Regions from separate parts of the Dechloromonas aromatica RCB genome, predicted to be linked through region 1. Evidence: predicted binding sites of a transcription regulator. Region 1 holds the regulator's gene; each other region holds the start of a gene.
What was found. Region 1 encodes HrcA, which represses chaperone genes, less so after heat shock. Its sites were predicted from a motif close to TNTTAGCACTCNNNGNCNNNGAGTGCTAANA; they were not measured.
Positions count from the first base shown of each region.

Region 1 (4,304 bases):
GGCATGACCCAGCCGGCGATGCTCGACATCAAGGGTGGCCCACTCATCATCCCCAAAGGCCAGCCCGTCGAGCTCACCAATCTGCCACTGGAGTTGTTCGCGCTCGCGCAGCAGGGCATCAGCACCTTCACTCGCACTGCGCAAAGCCTGTTCCAATTCGCGCCAGTTTTTCCAGGCAGCGGCAACCTCACCACCCAAGCCATTCAGACCGGCATGCGTATCGAGCAGCACGCGCTGGGCTTCGGAACGCAACAGTGACTGATGGGCATGCTGCCCGTGAATATCGACCAGCCATTCGCCCACTTCACGCAATTGCTGCACGGTGGCCGGCGAACCGTTGATGTAAGCCCGCGAACGACCGCCGGCGTCGACGACACGGCGCAGCAGCAACTCGTCATCGCCTTCCAGATCATTTTCAGCCAGCCAGCTTCGCACTTCCGGCAGCGTTGAAACCTCGAAGGTCGCTGCTACTTCGGCCTTTTCACAGCCGGAACGAACCACGCCGGCATCAGCCCGTTCGCCCAGAGTGAGCGCCAGCGCATCAATCAGGATGGACTTGCCAGCCCCCGTTTCACCGGTCAATGCGCCGAAGCCGGTTGAAAACGAAAGCTCCAGCCGATCAACGATGACAAAGTCTTTAATGGTCAGTTGGCGCAGCATCAGGGCCCCTTCGGCCGTTCGCTCCACTGCAGTTTCTGGCGCAGCATGGCGAAATAACTGTAACCCGGCGGATGCAGGAAACAGATGGTGTGTTCGGAACGGCGCAGACGGACGCAGTCGCCGCGCTCAAGGTCGAGCGTGACCTGACCGTCGAAGTGCACCCGCGGGTCGTCGGCGTTAACGATGCGCAGCTCGATGTCTGTGTTGTCATTGACGATGATCGGCCGGTTCGACAGGGCATGCGGACAAAGCGGCACCAGCGCGATGCCGGTCAGGGTCGGATTCAGGATCGGACCGCCGGCGGACATCGAATATGCGGTGGAACCGGTTGGCGTCGAGACGATCAGGCCATCCGAGCGCAGGTTGTAGATGAATTCGCCATCGATGAACAATTCGAATTCGATCATCCGGCCGATGGCGCCCTTATCGACGACGACGTCGTTGAGCGCCATATTCGAGGCGACTTCCTTGCCATCACGAGTCACCTCGGCCGCCAGCAGCATCCGGTTTTCCGGCGCGAAACGGCCGTCGAGCAGATCGTCCATGCAGGTCAGCATGTCGTCGCGAGCAATGTCGGTCATAAAGCCGAGGCGCCCCTGGTTAACCCCGACCAGCGGCACGCAGTAACGCGCCAGCCGGCGCGCCGCGTTGAGCATGGTGCCGTCGCCGCCGAGCACGATGGCGAGGTCGGCATGGGCGCCGATGTCGTTGAAGCCGCAGGTCACCCAGCGCGACAGATCGACAATTTTGCCGATATGTTCAGCCGTCTCGCGTTCGATAAAGACGGAGACACCGCGTTCATAGAGATATTCGGCCAGACGGCGCAGTGACTCGGCAATTTCCAGGCTATGGTATTTGCCGACCAGCGCAATGGTCCGGGGGGAGCGGTAGGAAGCAAAGCCTCTATTCATGGGGTCGAATTCTTGCATAAAAAACGCGTTACGGCGCCGACTCCAGTTTTTTGTACAATCCCCCCATGCTTGATGAACGCGCCCGCACCCTGCTCAAGACCCTGGTCGAACACTACGTTGCTGATGGACAGCCGGTGGGGTCACGCGCGCTGTCCAAGTTTTCCGGCCTCGACCTGTCACCCGCCACCATCCGCAACGTGATGGCAGACCTTGAAGAGGCCGGTTTTGTTGCCAGTCCGCACACATCGGCCGGGCGCATTCCGACAGCCCGCGGTTATCGCCTGTTCGTCGACAGTCTCCTCACCGTGCAACCGCTTGAAGCCCGCCAGATGGGCGAGATGGAGGAGGCCCTGCACGGCCGTCCCGCGGGCCAGATCATCGCCAGCGCCTCGCAACTGCTGTCCAGCCTGACCCATTTTGCCGGGGTGGTCATCGCACCGCGTCGCCAGAGCAGCCGGATTCGCCAGATCGAATTCCTCAGCCTGTCGGAAAAACGCATCCTGCTGATCATCGTCACCGCCGATGGTGATGTGCAGAACCGCATCGTCACCACCGACAAGGTCTATTCCCCAGCCGAGTTGGTCAGCGCAGCCAATTACCTGACCCAGAATTTTGCCGGCCTCGATTTCGAACAGATTCGTCATCGCCTGACTGTGGAAATCAAACAACTGCGCGACGACATCAAGCCCCTGATGGCCCTGGCGCTTGATGCCGGCGATGCTGCCATGGCCGAAAACACAACGCCCTACGTCATCTCCGGCGAACGCAACCTGCTCGATGTCGAAGAGCTGTCCTCCAACATGAAGCGTTTGCGCGAATTGTTCGATCTGTTTGAACAACGTTCCAGCCTGATGCGCCTGCTGGAAATCTCCAACAGTGCTGAAGGCGTGCAAATCTTCATCGGTGGTGAATCGGGGATCGCCACGCTCGACGAATGCAGCGTCATTGCCGCCCCGTACACGGTGGATGGCCAGGTCGTCGGCTCGGTCGGCGTCATCGGACCAACCCGCATGGCCTACGAACGCGTCATCCCCATCGTCGACATTACCGCCCGCCTGCTCTCCAGCGCCCTCTCCTACAAATCGGACAACTGATGCCCCGTTTTCTCCCGGAACCGCCGCACCGTCACGGCAACCCGGCGACCACTGCGGTCGTCCTCGTCAATCTCGGCACACCGGATGCGCCGACGGCCCCGGCATTGAAGCGCTATCTCAAGGAGTTCCTGTCCGACCCGCGCGTCGTCGAAATTCCCAAGCCGGTCTGGTGGCTGATCCTCAACGGCATCATTCTCAATATCCGGCCCAAGAAATCAGCCGCCAAATACGCCTCGGTCTGGATGCCGGAAGGTTCGCCATTACGCGTCCATACCGAGCGCCAAGCCAAGTTGCTAAAGGGCCTGCTAGGCCAGCGCGGCCATCACCTGACTGTAACCTCGGCCATGCGCTACGGATCGCCGTCGATTCCGGAGGTCCTCGCCCACCTGAAGGCCGAAGGGGCCAAGCGCATCCTGCTGGTGCCGATGTACCCGCAATACGCCGCGAGCACAACGGCCACTGTCGTGGATGAAGCGGCCAACTGGCTGACTAAAATCCGCAATCAGCCAGAAATGCGCTTTGTCCGGAACTTCCATGACCACGAAGGCTATCTGGCTGCCCTCGAAAAATCGGTTCGTCAGCACTGGCAAACCAACGGATCGTTGGGCGACAACGACCGACTGCTGATCAGTTTCCACGGCCTGCCCAAGCGCAGCCTGGATCTCGGCGACCCCTATTTCTGCGAATGCCACAAGACCGGCCGCCTGCTAGCCGAGCGCCTGAACCTCAAGCCGGAACAATTCCAGATCTGCTTCCAGTCACGCTTCGGCAAAGCCGAATGGCTGCAGCCCTACACCGCGCCGACGCTGCATGAATGGGGTAGCAAAGGCGTCCGCCGCGTCGATGTGATCTGCCCCGGCTTTGTCGCCGACTGCCTGGAGACGCTGGAAGAAATCGCACAGGAAGGCCGCGACGATTTCCTGAAAGCCGGTGGCAAGGAATATCACTACATTCCCGCACTGAACGAAGACGACGCCTGGATCAAGGCACTGGCTGACATCGCCGAGCAGCATCTCGGCGGCTGGTCAACCAAGACTGCCTTCGACCCGCACGCACTGGAAACCAGCGCCCGAGAAGCCTTCAAATTCGGCGCCCGGGCTTGAAATTCGTCAGATGGCACAAATATCAGGACAACCTGATATTTGGAGCCTGAGATGTCCGAAAACCTGCACCTCGTCTGCCCGCACTGCGCTGCGGTCAATCGCATTCCAGCCGCGAAGCTGGGCGATGCGCCGAACTGCGGCCAATGCAAGCAGCCCCTGTTCACCGGTGAACCGCTGGAACTGAACGCCGCAAACTTCGACCGCCACCTATCGCGCAACGATCTGCCGGTCGTCGTCGATTTCTGGGCGCCGTGGTGCGGGCCATGCCGGACGATGGCACCGACCTTCCATCAAGCCGCCATCGACCTCGAACCTTACGCCCGACTGGTCAAGGTCAACACCGAAGCCGAGCAACAACTGGCTGCCCGCTTCAATATTCGCAGCATTCCCACGCTGGCTGTCTTTTTGAACGGTCGCGAAATCGCCCGCCAGAGCGGCGCGCTCGACCTCGGATCGCTGAAACGCTGGCTACAGCCGCATCTTTACAAGTCTTAACTTCCGTCGCCGGCTGCCGTTAACAGTGTGTCGAAACACAC
Region 1 covers NC_007298.1:1,007,012-1,011,315, reverse strand. The annotation lists gene recN (DNA repair protein RecN) at 1-660, opposite strand, end outside; gene DARO_RS04855 (NAD kinase) at 660-1,589, opposite strand; gene hrcA (heat-inducible transcriptional repressor HrcA) at 1,637-2,665, shown strand; gene hemH (ferrochelatase) at 2,665-3,768, shown strand; gene trxC (thioredoxin TrxC) at 3,820-4,263, shown strand.

Region 2 (4,304 bases), 540 kb from region 1:
ATCTTCTGGTAGCCCTGCTGTGCTGGCTTGGCGTGTCAATGGAATTCAGCCAGATCGATGAGAACATCGAAACCCTCGCCCGTGAGCGGGGAGCCGCGCTTTTTCGGTTGGTTGAGCTGACCCGTGACTGGAATGCCAAGCATGGCGGCGTCTATGTTCGGGTGACCGAGGCGACACAACCGAATCCCTATCTGAAGCATCCGAAGCGCGATCTTCAGACAACGGATGGCTTGCAATTGACCATGGTCAATCCGGCCTTCATGACTCGCCAGATTGCCGAGATTGCGGAGCAGGCCGATGGCGTTCAATTCCACATCACCAGCCTGAAACCGATTCGTCCGGCCAATACGCCGGACGCCTGGGAGGTCGATGCCCTGGAGACCTTTGAGGGCGGCAAGCGTGAAGTTCTATCGCTGGTGCAGAGTGAAAAAGGGGCTATGCATCGCTATATGGCCCCCTTGTTCGTCAAGCAGCCCTGTTTGAATTGCCATTCTGAACAGGGCTATCGGCTTGGTGAGATCCGGGGCGGCATCAGCGTGTCGATGCCAGCTGAAAAAATCCTCTCGGTTCGTCGCGATCAGCGGCGCCGAATAATGCTGGTCTTCGGTGCCGGGGCATTGATGTTTGCGCTACTGATGCATTTCGTGATCAGGCGCTCACGCCAGCATTTTCTGCACCTGAAAGCGGTCACGGCCGGGCAGGAAAAGTTGATTGCCGAGCGGACCCAGGCGCTTTCCTCTGCCAACGAGCAATTGATTGGGGAGGTGGCTGAGCGCAAGCGGAAGGAAATCCAGATTTCAGAAAGCGAAGCACGCTATCGCTCGGTCATCGAAACCAGTCAAAACGCCATTCTGATCATGCAGGCGCCGAATTTTGTCATTGTGTTTGCCAATGAGCAGGGGGCTGCTCTGGTGGGGCTTGCACCCAGTCAAATGATTGATCGGCCGATCCTTGATTTTGTTTGCCAGCAGGATCGCAGCATGGTGGCCGAGCGGCTGGCCCGTCGCGCACGCGGCGAACCTGTTTCGCCCACGGTACGTGCCCATTTTTGCCGTTTGGACGGTTCCCAGGTCCGGGTCGGCGATGTCCACGTGGCGCGCATCGAGAGTGCTTCGGAGTATCCACAATGGGTGCTCAGTGTGCATGATGTGACCAACCGCCTGGCAAACGAACGGGCGCTGCAGATTTCGGCGGCCGTTATGGAGAATGCCGCCGAAGGCATTGTGGTGACCGATGCCCAGAATCGGATCATTCAGGTCAATCCTGCTTTTTCGGCCATTACGGGCTACCGGCCACAGGAAGTATTGGGCAAGGATCCCAGTCTCCTTGGTTCGGGTCGGCATGAGAGCGGCTTTTTCCGCGAAATGTGGGAAACCCTGGAAAAAGAGGGGCACTGGGCCGGGGAGATCTGGAATCGTCGTCCGGACGGGACAGTCTACGTCGTCTGGCTGGCAATTTCGGCGATTCGTGGCGAGGGTGTAGAGAGTGGTGGCCGCCATGTGGCGACCTTCATCGATATCACCCAGCGCAAGGAGGTCGAGGAACTGCTCCGCCATCGGGCGCAAAGCGATCCCCTGACCGATTTGCCGAACCGCACCCTGTTCTATGACCGCTTGCAGGTGGCGCTGACCCACGCCCGACGCTATAGCGAGGAATTTGCCTTGCTTTACATCGACCTCGATCATTTCAAGATCGTGAACGACACGCTTGGCCATGCCGCTGGTGACGAGTTACTGATTGAGGCCAGCCATCGGCTGACGCAGGCCGTACGCCAGTCGGATACGGTGGCCCGCCTGGGGGGGGACGAGTTCGCCGTCATTCTGCCCAAGACTGGCAGTCAGTCCGAGATTGAAGAAGTGGCGCAGCGCGTCGTCGAGACGATGGTTCGACCGTTTCTCCTGTCGGCCGGCACGATCAATATTTCGACCAGCGTCGGGGTGGCCATTTATCCGCGCCACGGCGAAGATCTGGAAGCGATCCGGGCCAGCGCCGATGCGGCTCTCTATTCAGTCAAGCAATCCGGACGTAACGGCTATCGCTTGTACGTGCCGCCTGGCCACTAATTTTCCGCCTCGGCGTCGGGGAAAGTGCCGCCGGTCAACCCGCTGCCAAATGGGGCAGGTCGGGTTCAATCCGCGTTTTTGCGTAACGGCCTCTTGAAATAGGAAGGTTCCGCCCCTATTATTAGCACTCACCGGCGACGAGTGCTAATAGTGCTTCCGTCTCGGTCCCGGCACTGCGCTTTCGCGTAACCGGCCAATTTCCAGTTTGTCGCAACTCATTTTCAGGAGTCAGTTTTATGAATATCCGTCCTTTGCACGACCGAGTGATCGTCAAGCGCGTTGAAGCCGAGCGCACCACTGCATCCGGCATCGTCATTCCCGATTCCGCCGGTGAAAAGCCGGATCAGGGCGAAGTTCTGGCCGTCGGCCCGGGCAAGCGTGACGACAACGGCAAGCAGATCGCTCTCGACGTCAAGGTGGGTGACCGTGTTCTGTTCGGCAAGTACGCCGGCCAGGCCGTCAAGGTCGATGGTCAGGAAGTCCTGGTCATGCGTGAAGAAGACATCATGGGCGTTCTGGTCGCTTAAGCGCCAAGCCTTTCAATCTACAGAATTCAGGAGCTATTAAATGGCAGCTAAAGAAGTCAAATTCGGTGATTCCGCCCGCGCCCGCATGGTCGAAGGCATCAACATCCTGGCAGACGCAGTCAAGGTTACCCTCGGCCCCAAGGGTCGCAATGTCGTGCTCGAGCGCTCCTTCGGCGGCCCGACCGTCACCAAGGACGGCGTTTCTGTCGCCAAGGAAATCGAACTGAAAGACAAGTTCGCCAACATGGGCGCCCAGATGGTCAAGGAAGTCGCTTCCAAGACCTCCGATATCGCCGGTGATGGCACCACGACCGCCACTGTGCTGGCCCAGTCCATCGTTCGCGAAGGCATGAAGTTCGTTGCCGCCGGCATGAACCCGATGGACCTGAAGCGCGGTATCGACAAGGCTGTGGTTGCCACCATCGCTGAACTGCAGGCTTTCTCCAAGCCCTGTACGACCACCAAGGAAATCGCCCAGGTTGGCTCCATTTCCGCCAACTCCGATTCCGACATCGGCGAAATCATCGCCAATGCCATGGAAAAGGTCGGCAAGGAAGGCGTCATCACCGTTGAAGACGGCAAGTCCCTGGCCAACGAACTGGACGTCGTCGAAGGTATGCAATTCGACCGCGGCTACCTGTCCCCGTACTTCATCAACAACGGTGACAAGCAGCAAGCCCTGCTCGAAAACCCGTTCGTCCTGCTCTTCGACAAGAAGATCTCCAACATCCGCGACCTGCTGCCGATCCTGGAACAAGTTGCCAAGGCCGGCCGTCCGCTGCTGATCATCGCTGAAGATGTCGATGGCGAAGCCCTGGCTACCCTGGTCGTCAACAACATCCGTGGCATCCTGAAGACCGTTGCCGTCAAGGCTCCTGGCTTCGGCGATCGTCGCAAGGCCATGCTGGAAGACATCGCTATCCTGACCGGCGGTACCGTCATCGCTGAAGAAACCGGCCTGACGCTGGAAAAGGCTGTCCTGAAGGATCTGGGCCAGGCCAAGCGCATCGAAGTCGCCAAGGAAAACACCACCATCATCGACGGTGCCGGCGAAGCTGCTGCCATCGAAGCTCGCGTCAAGCAGATCCGTATCCAGATCGAAGAAGCGACCTCCGATTACGACAAGGAAAAGCTGCAGGAACGTGTTGCCAAGCTGGCTGGCGGCGTTGCCGTCATCAAGGTCGGCGCAGCTACCGAAGTCGAAATGAAGGAAAAGAAGGCCCGCGTTGAAGATGCCCTGCACGCTACCCGCGCTGCTGTGGAAGAAGGTATCGTCGCCGGCGGCGGCGTTGCCCTGATCCGTGCCCGCGCTGCCGTTGGCAAGCTGAAGGGTGACAACCACGATCAGGATGCCGGCATCAAGATCGTTCTCCGTGCCATGGAACAGCCGCTCCGCGAAATCGTTGCCAACGCTGGCGACGAGCCGTCGGTCGTGGTCGACAAGGTGCAGCGTGGCAAGGGTAACTACGGTTACAACGCTTCCACCGGCGAGTACGGCGACATGGTTGAAATGGGCGTGCTGGACCCGACCAAGGTCACCCGCACCGCACTGCAGAACGCCGCTTCCGTAGCCGGCCTGATGCTGACCACCGAATGCATGGTTGCTGAGCTGGCTGAAGACAAGCCGGCCGGCGGCATGCCTGACATGGGCGGCATGGGTGGTATGGGCGGCATGGGCGGCATGGGCATGTAATGTCCTGCTGAGCCTTCAAGC
Region 2 covers NC_007298.1:466,104-470,407, forward strand. The annotation lists gene DARO_RS21480 (diguanylate cyclase domain-containing protein) at 1-2,063, shown strand, start outside; gene DARO_RS02215 (co-chaperone GroES) at 2,300-2,590, shown strand; gene groL (chaperonin GroEL) at 2,631-4,283, shown strand.
Region 2: the regulator HrcA is predicted to act here: its motif matches at 2,183-2,213, upstream of DARO_RS02215 (co-chaperone GroES).

Region 3 (4,304 bases), 1.4 Mb from region 1:
TTTCGTCGGGTTTGGCTTCCAGGCACCTTCGATGCCGCTGGTGGTCGCATGTATCCCCTTGCCGGAACCGAACTTGTTGATCCAGCCCAAGCCCTGTTCCTCGATTGGCGCGGCCTCCGGCTCAGGACCGACCAGGGCAGGGTCGCCAGCGCCGTGGGCCTTGCCGAAGGTGTGGCCACCGGCGGTCAAGGCGACCGTTTCTTCATCGTTCATGGCCATGCGGGCAAAGGTTTCACGAATGTCGCGCCCGGAAGCGACCGGGTCGGGATTGCCATCCGGGCCTTCCGGATTGACGTAGATGAGGCCCATCTGCACGGCAGCCAGCGGATTGTCCAGATTGCGCTCACCAGAGTAGCGACTGTTGGGTTTGTCGCTGGTTGCCAGCCATTCCCGCTCGGCGCCCCAGTAGATGTCTTCTTCCGGTTGCCAGATATCGACACGGCCACCACCGAAGCCGAAGGTCTTGAAGCCCATCGATTCAAGCGCACAGTTGCCGGCGAGGATCATCAGGTCAGCCCAGGAAATCTTGTTGCCGTACTTCTGCTTGATTGGCCAGAGCAGGCGGCGCGCCTTGTCCAGGTTGCCATTGTCCGGCCAGCTGTTGATCGGGGCGAAACGCTGGTTGCCGGTCCCCGCACCACCGCGCCCATCGCCAGTGCGATAAGTGCCGGCACTATGCCAGGCCATGCGAATGAAAAGTCCGCCATAGTGGCCCCAGTCGGCTGGCCACCAATCCTGGGACGTGGTCATCAACGCGTAGAGATCCTGCTTCAGGGCGCCGAAATCGAGCGTCTTGAAGGTTTCGGAATAGTCGAAATCCGCATCCATCGGATTGGCGGCAGGTGCGTGCTGGTGGAGGATGTTGAGGTTCAACACCTTAGGCCACCAGTCACGATTGGATTGGGTGCCAACCGTCGTGCGGGCACCATGTGTTCCAGAAAATGGGCATTTCTGTTCGTTGCTCATGGGTTTCTCCATCAATCCAGGATTAATCGGGCAATAAGGTGATACTGCACTGCATTGTTATTCAATTTGGATTTTATTGATCGTTGGCCAGTCCATCATCGGATATGGCTCGGCCATCACGGCCACTGGTGGTATGTGTTTTGGCGGTATATAGAACCTTGTCGAGCTTGGTGGTCATGATCATTCCTTGATAGCGCGATTGAGTGGAAGTCGTTCTTCGCCGGATGGGTAAAGTCAGAGGATTTCTCACGTTCCGGCGGGTTACCTGGCGCCTGAAATCTGTCTGGAGCGACTTGATGAACTCAGTTTAGGTTTGGCTGAAAAATAGCTCCAATAAATTGATTGCATTTGTCCGATAGCTTTATTCCATAGATGGACTTTAGGGCTGCTTTCGAAAGAGCCCGTTTTGCCAAGAGAAATAGCTGTGCATTTGATTTCAGGTCAGGCGCATGGTTTCAGTTGCATGGATCGGCCGCAGCGGCCCGTCTGTTAGCCACACGTTCAGGATTAGTGCCTGCAGGCCAGTGAACAGCCTGTCGGACAAGGGGAGAAGGGCGCCCGTCAGATGGACTCAGGTTTCACAACGAAAGCCGCCTGATCTGATGAATGGAAATGCCAACTGACGCTATTCGCCGCTGGCTCGGACTTTATTGTTCTGTCTCAGACTTAATTGGCACCGAAGATACTTTTGTCGCGAAACTTTTTTCAGCCTTAGCACTCTTATGCAGCGAGTGCTAAAATGAAGTTGTACCTTGAAGGAGGAAATTACGCTATGACCTACGCCTTGGCGCTTCCCATCCCCTCGTCCGTCGGGAATATCGATGCCTATATTCAGGCAGCGAACCGTTATCCGATGCTGACCGAGGCCGAGGAGTCCCGGCTGGCCGAGCGTCTCCACAATGATGGCGATGTGGAGGCCGCGCGTCAGCTTGTGCTCTCCCATTTACGTCTCGTCATCTCCATTGCCCGTGGCTATCTGGGTTACGGTCTGCCGCATGCCGATCTGATTCAGGAAGGCAACATCGGCCTGATGAAGGCGGTCAAGCGCTTCGACCCGTCGCGCGGTGTGCGTCTGGTCTCGTTTGCCATGCACTGGATCAAGGCCGAGATTCATGAGTACATCCTGAAAAACTGGCGCCTCGTCAAAGTCGCGACCACCAAGGCCCAGCGCAAGCTGTTCTTCAATCTGCGCAGCATGAAGAGCGGCTACGAAGGCATCGATACGCTGTCCGGCACACAAGCGGCCGAAGTTGCGGCTCGCCTGGGCGTCAAGCAGGACGAAGTCGTCGAGATGGAAACCCGCTTGTCCGGTCGCGACATCGCGCTGGATGGCAATCCGGACGATGGCGAAGAAGCATTTGCCCCGATCGACTATCTGGCCGACTCGCGCTACGAACCGACCCGCGTGCTGGAAAACAAGGCCATCGCCCGCCTGCAGGACGAAGGCCTGCACGAAGCGCTCGAAGCACTCGACCCGCGCAGCCGCCGCATCATCGAAGCACGCTGGCTGCACGATGGCGAAACGGCCACGCTGCATGATCTGGCGGACGAATTCGACGTTTCCGCCGAGCGGATTCGCCAGATCGAGGTCAAGGCGCTGCAAAAGATGCGCGGCGTACTCGCTACGGCCTGACAGCAACTCGTTACCAACAGAAAGGGGAGCCGAGGCTCCCCTTTGTTTTTCCAGGCTGTCCGCTCTGTTCTTTTTCCTGGCTGCGGTTTGCTGCCCATGTATTCTTTAGCTTCCGGCGCCTGATCGACCGCCGTAACGCCAAGATTCGAACATCATTTGGCTTCGGGCTGAGCCATGGCGGCAGCCGTCGAAGTCGGGTTATTGATGCGCAACCCGAAGGAAAAGACCTCCTTCGAGCAGACATCGATACAACGACCGCAATTGGTGCAACTCGGTGCCAGAATGACCGGGCCAACGCCCTTATCCTCCCCCTTCAGGGCGGGACGAATCACCTGCGGCTCAGGGCAGACCTCGAAACAATCCATGCAATCGTTGCATGCCGTGCGCTTCGCGGCCGAGACACGCAACGGGCTCCAGCGGCCAATCAGGCTGTAGAAAGCACCAACCGGGCAAAGGCGGCCGCACCAGGCACGATTCATCACGAACAGGTCGAACAGGAAAATGGCGATGACGATCATCCATGCCGAGCCAAGGCCGAAGATCAGCCCACGATGCAGCATCGAGACCGGATTGATCAGCTCCCACAGCACCACACCGGTCAGCGCCGAACCGAGCAGGGTCATGCCGAGTATCCAGTAGCGCGTGCGAGCCGACAGGCTGCCAGCACCCTTGATCCCCAGACGGTCACGCAGCCAGCCCGCCGCGTCGGTCACGACGTTAACCGGGCAAACCCAGCTGCAATAGACCCGCCCACCAACCAAAAAATAGAAAACCAAGGCAATGGCGACGCCGATCAGGCCCTGTTTTTCCGGCACATGACCAGTCATCAGCGATTGCAGCGCAACGTAGGGATCGGTCAGCGGCAAGAAATTCAGCGTATAGCTGTAGTTGAGGTTGCCCTTGACGATCCAGATGCCGGCGAGCGGGCCGAGCAGGAACAGGGCAAGGATACCGAACTGCGACAGACGACGCAGGATTAGCCACTTGTGGGCGCGCAACCAGCCCTTTTCCTCGACGGCTTCGGCGCCAATGCGCTTCTTGTTGCCCATCTGGCTCATGGCTTACCCCCCAGCCCGGGCGGATGGCTCGGAATGACGCCCGCCTCGCTGCCGGCCACGCCACGCATCGTTTCGGTGTGACCGGAGGCCGGATCGTAGTGACCAGGCAACACCGTACCTTCGGGCATCCGATCCGGCAGATCGATCATCTTGGATTCATCGATCAACGAATGGCCTGCCTTCTTCTGCTCTTCCCAGCCGACACGGTAGTGGTGACCGAGTTCGCCCTTGGCCAGCTTGGGCGGCAGGACACGAATGGCCGCTTCTTCGAGCACACACGATTTCTCGCACTTGCCGCAACCGGTGCAAAACTCGGAATGCACGGTGGGCAGGAACATGGCGTGGCGACCAGTCCGCGTATTGGGCTGCATGTCGAGCGTGATCGCCTTGTCGATGACCGGGCAGACGCGATAGCAGACGTCACAACGCAGGCCGAGGAAATTCAGGCAGGTTTCGTGGTCAATCAGCACCGCCACGCCCATCTTGGCCTTGTTGATGTCGGTCAGCTCATGGTCCAGCGCCTTGGTCGGGCAGGCCTTGATGCAGGGGATGTCGTCGCACATCTCGCACGGGATGTTCCGCGCACTGAAATACGGCGTGCCGGTCGCAACCGGAGCCTCCGGTTTGGCCAGAGACAGCGTGTTGTA
Region 3 covers NC_007298.1:4,127,749-4,132,052, forward strand. The annotation lists gene katG (catalase/peroxidase HPI) at 1-966, opposite strand, end outside; gene rpoH (RNA polymerase sigma factor RpoH) at 1,739-2,599, shown strand; gene napH (quinol dehydrogenase ferredoxin subunit NapH) at 2,752-3,657, opposite strand; gene napG (ferredoxin-type protein NapG) at 3,654-4,304, opposite strand, start outside.
Region 3: the regulator HrcA is predicted to act here: its motif matches at 1,676-1,706, upstream of rpoH (RNA polymerase sigma factor RpoH).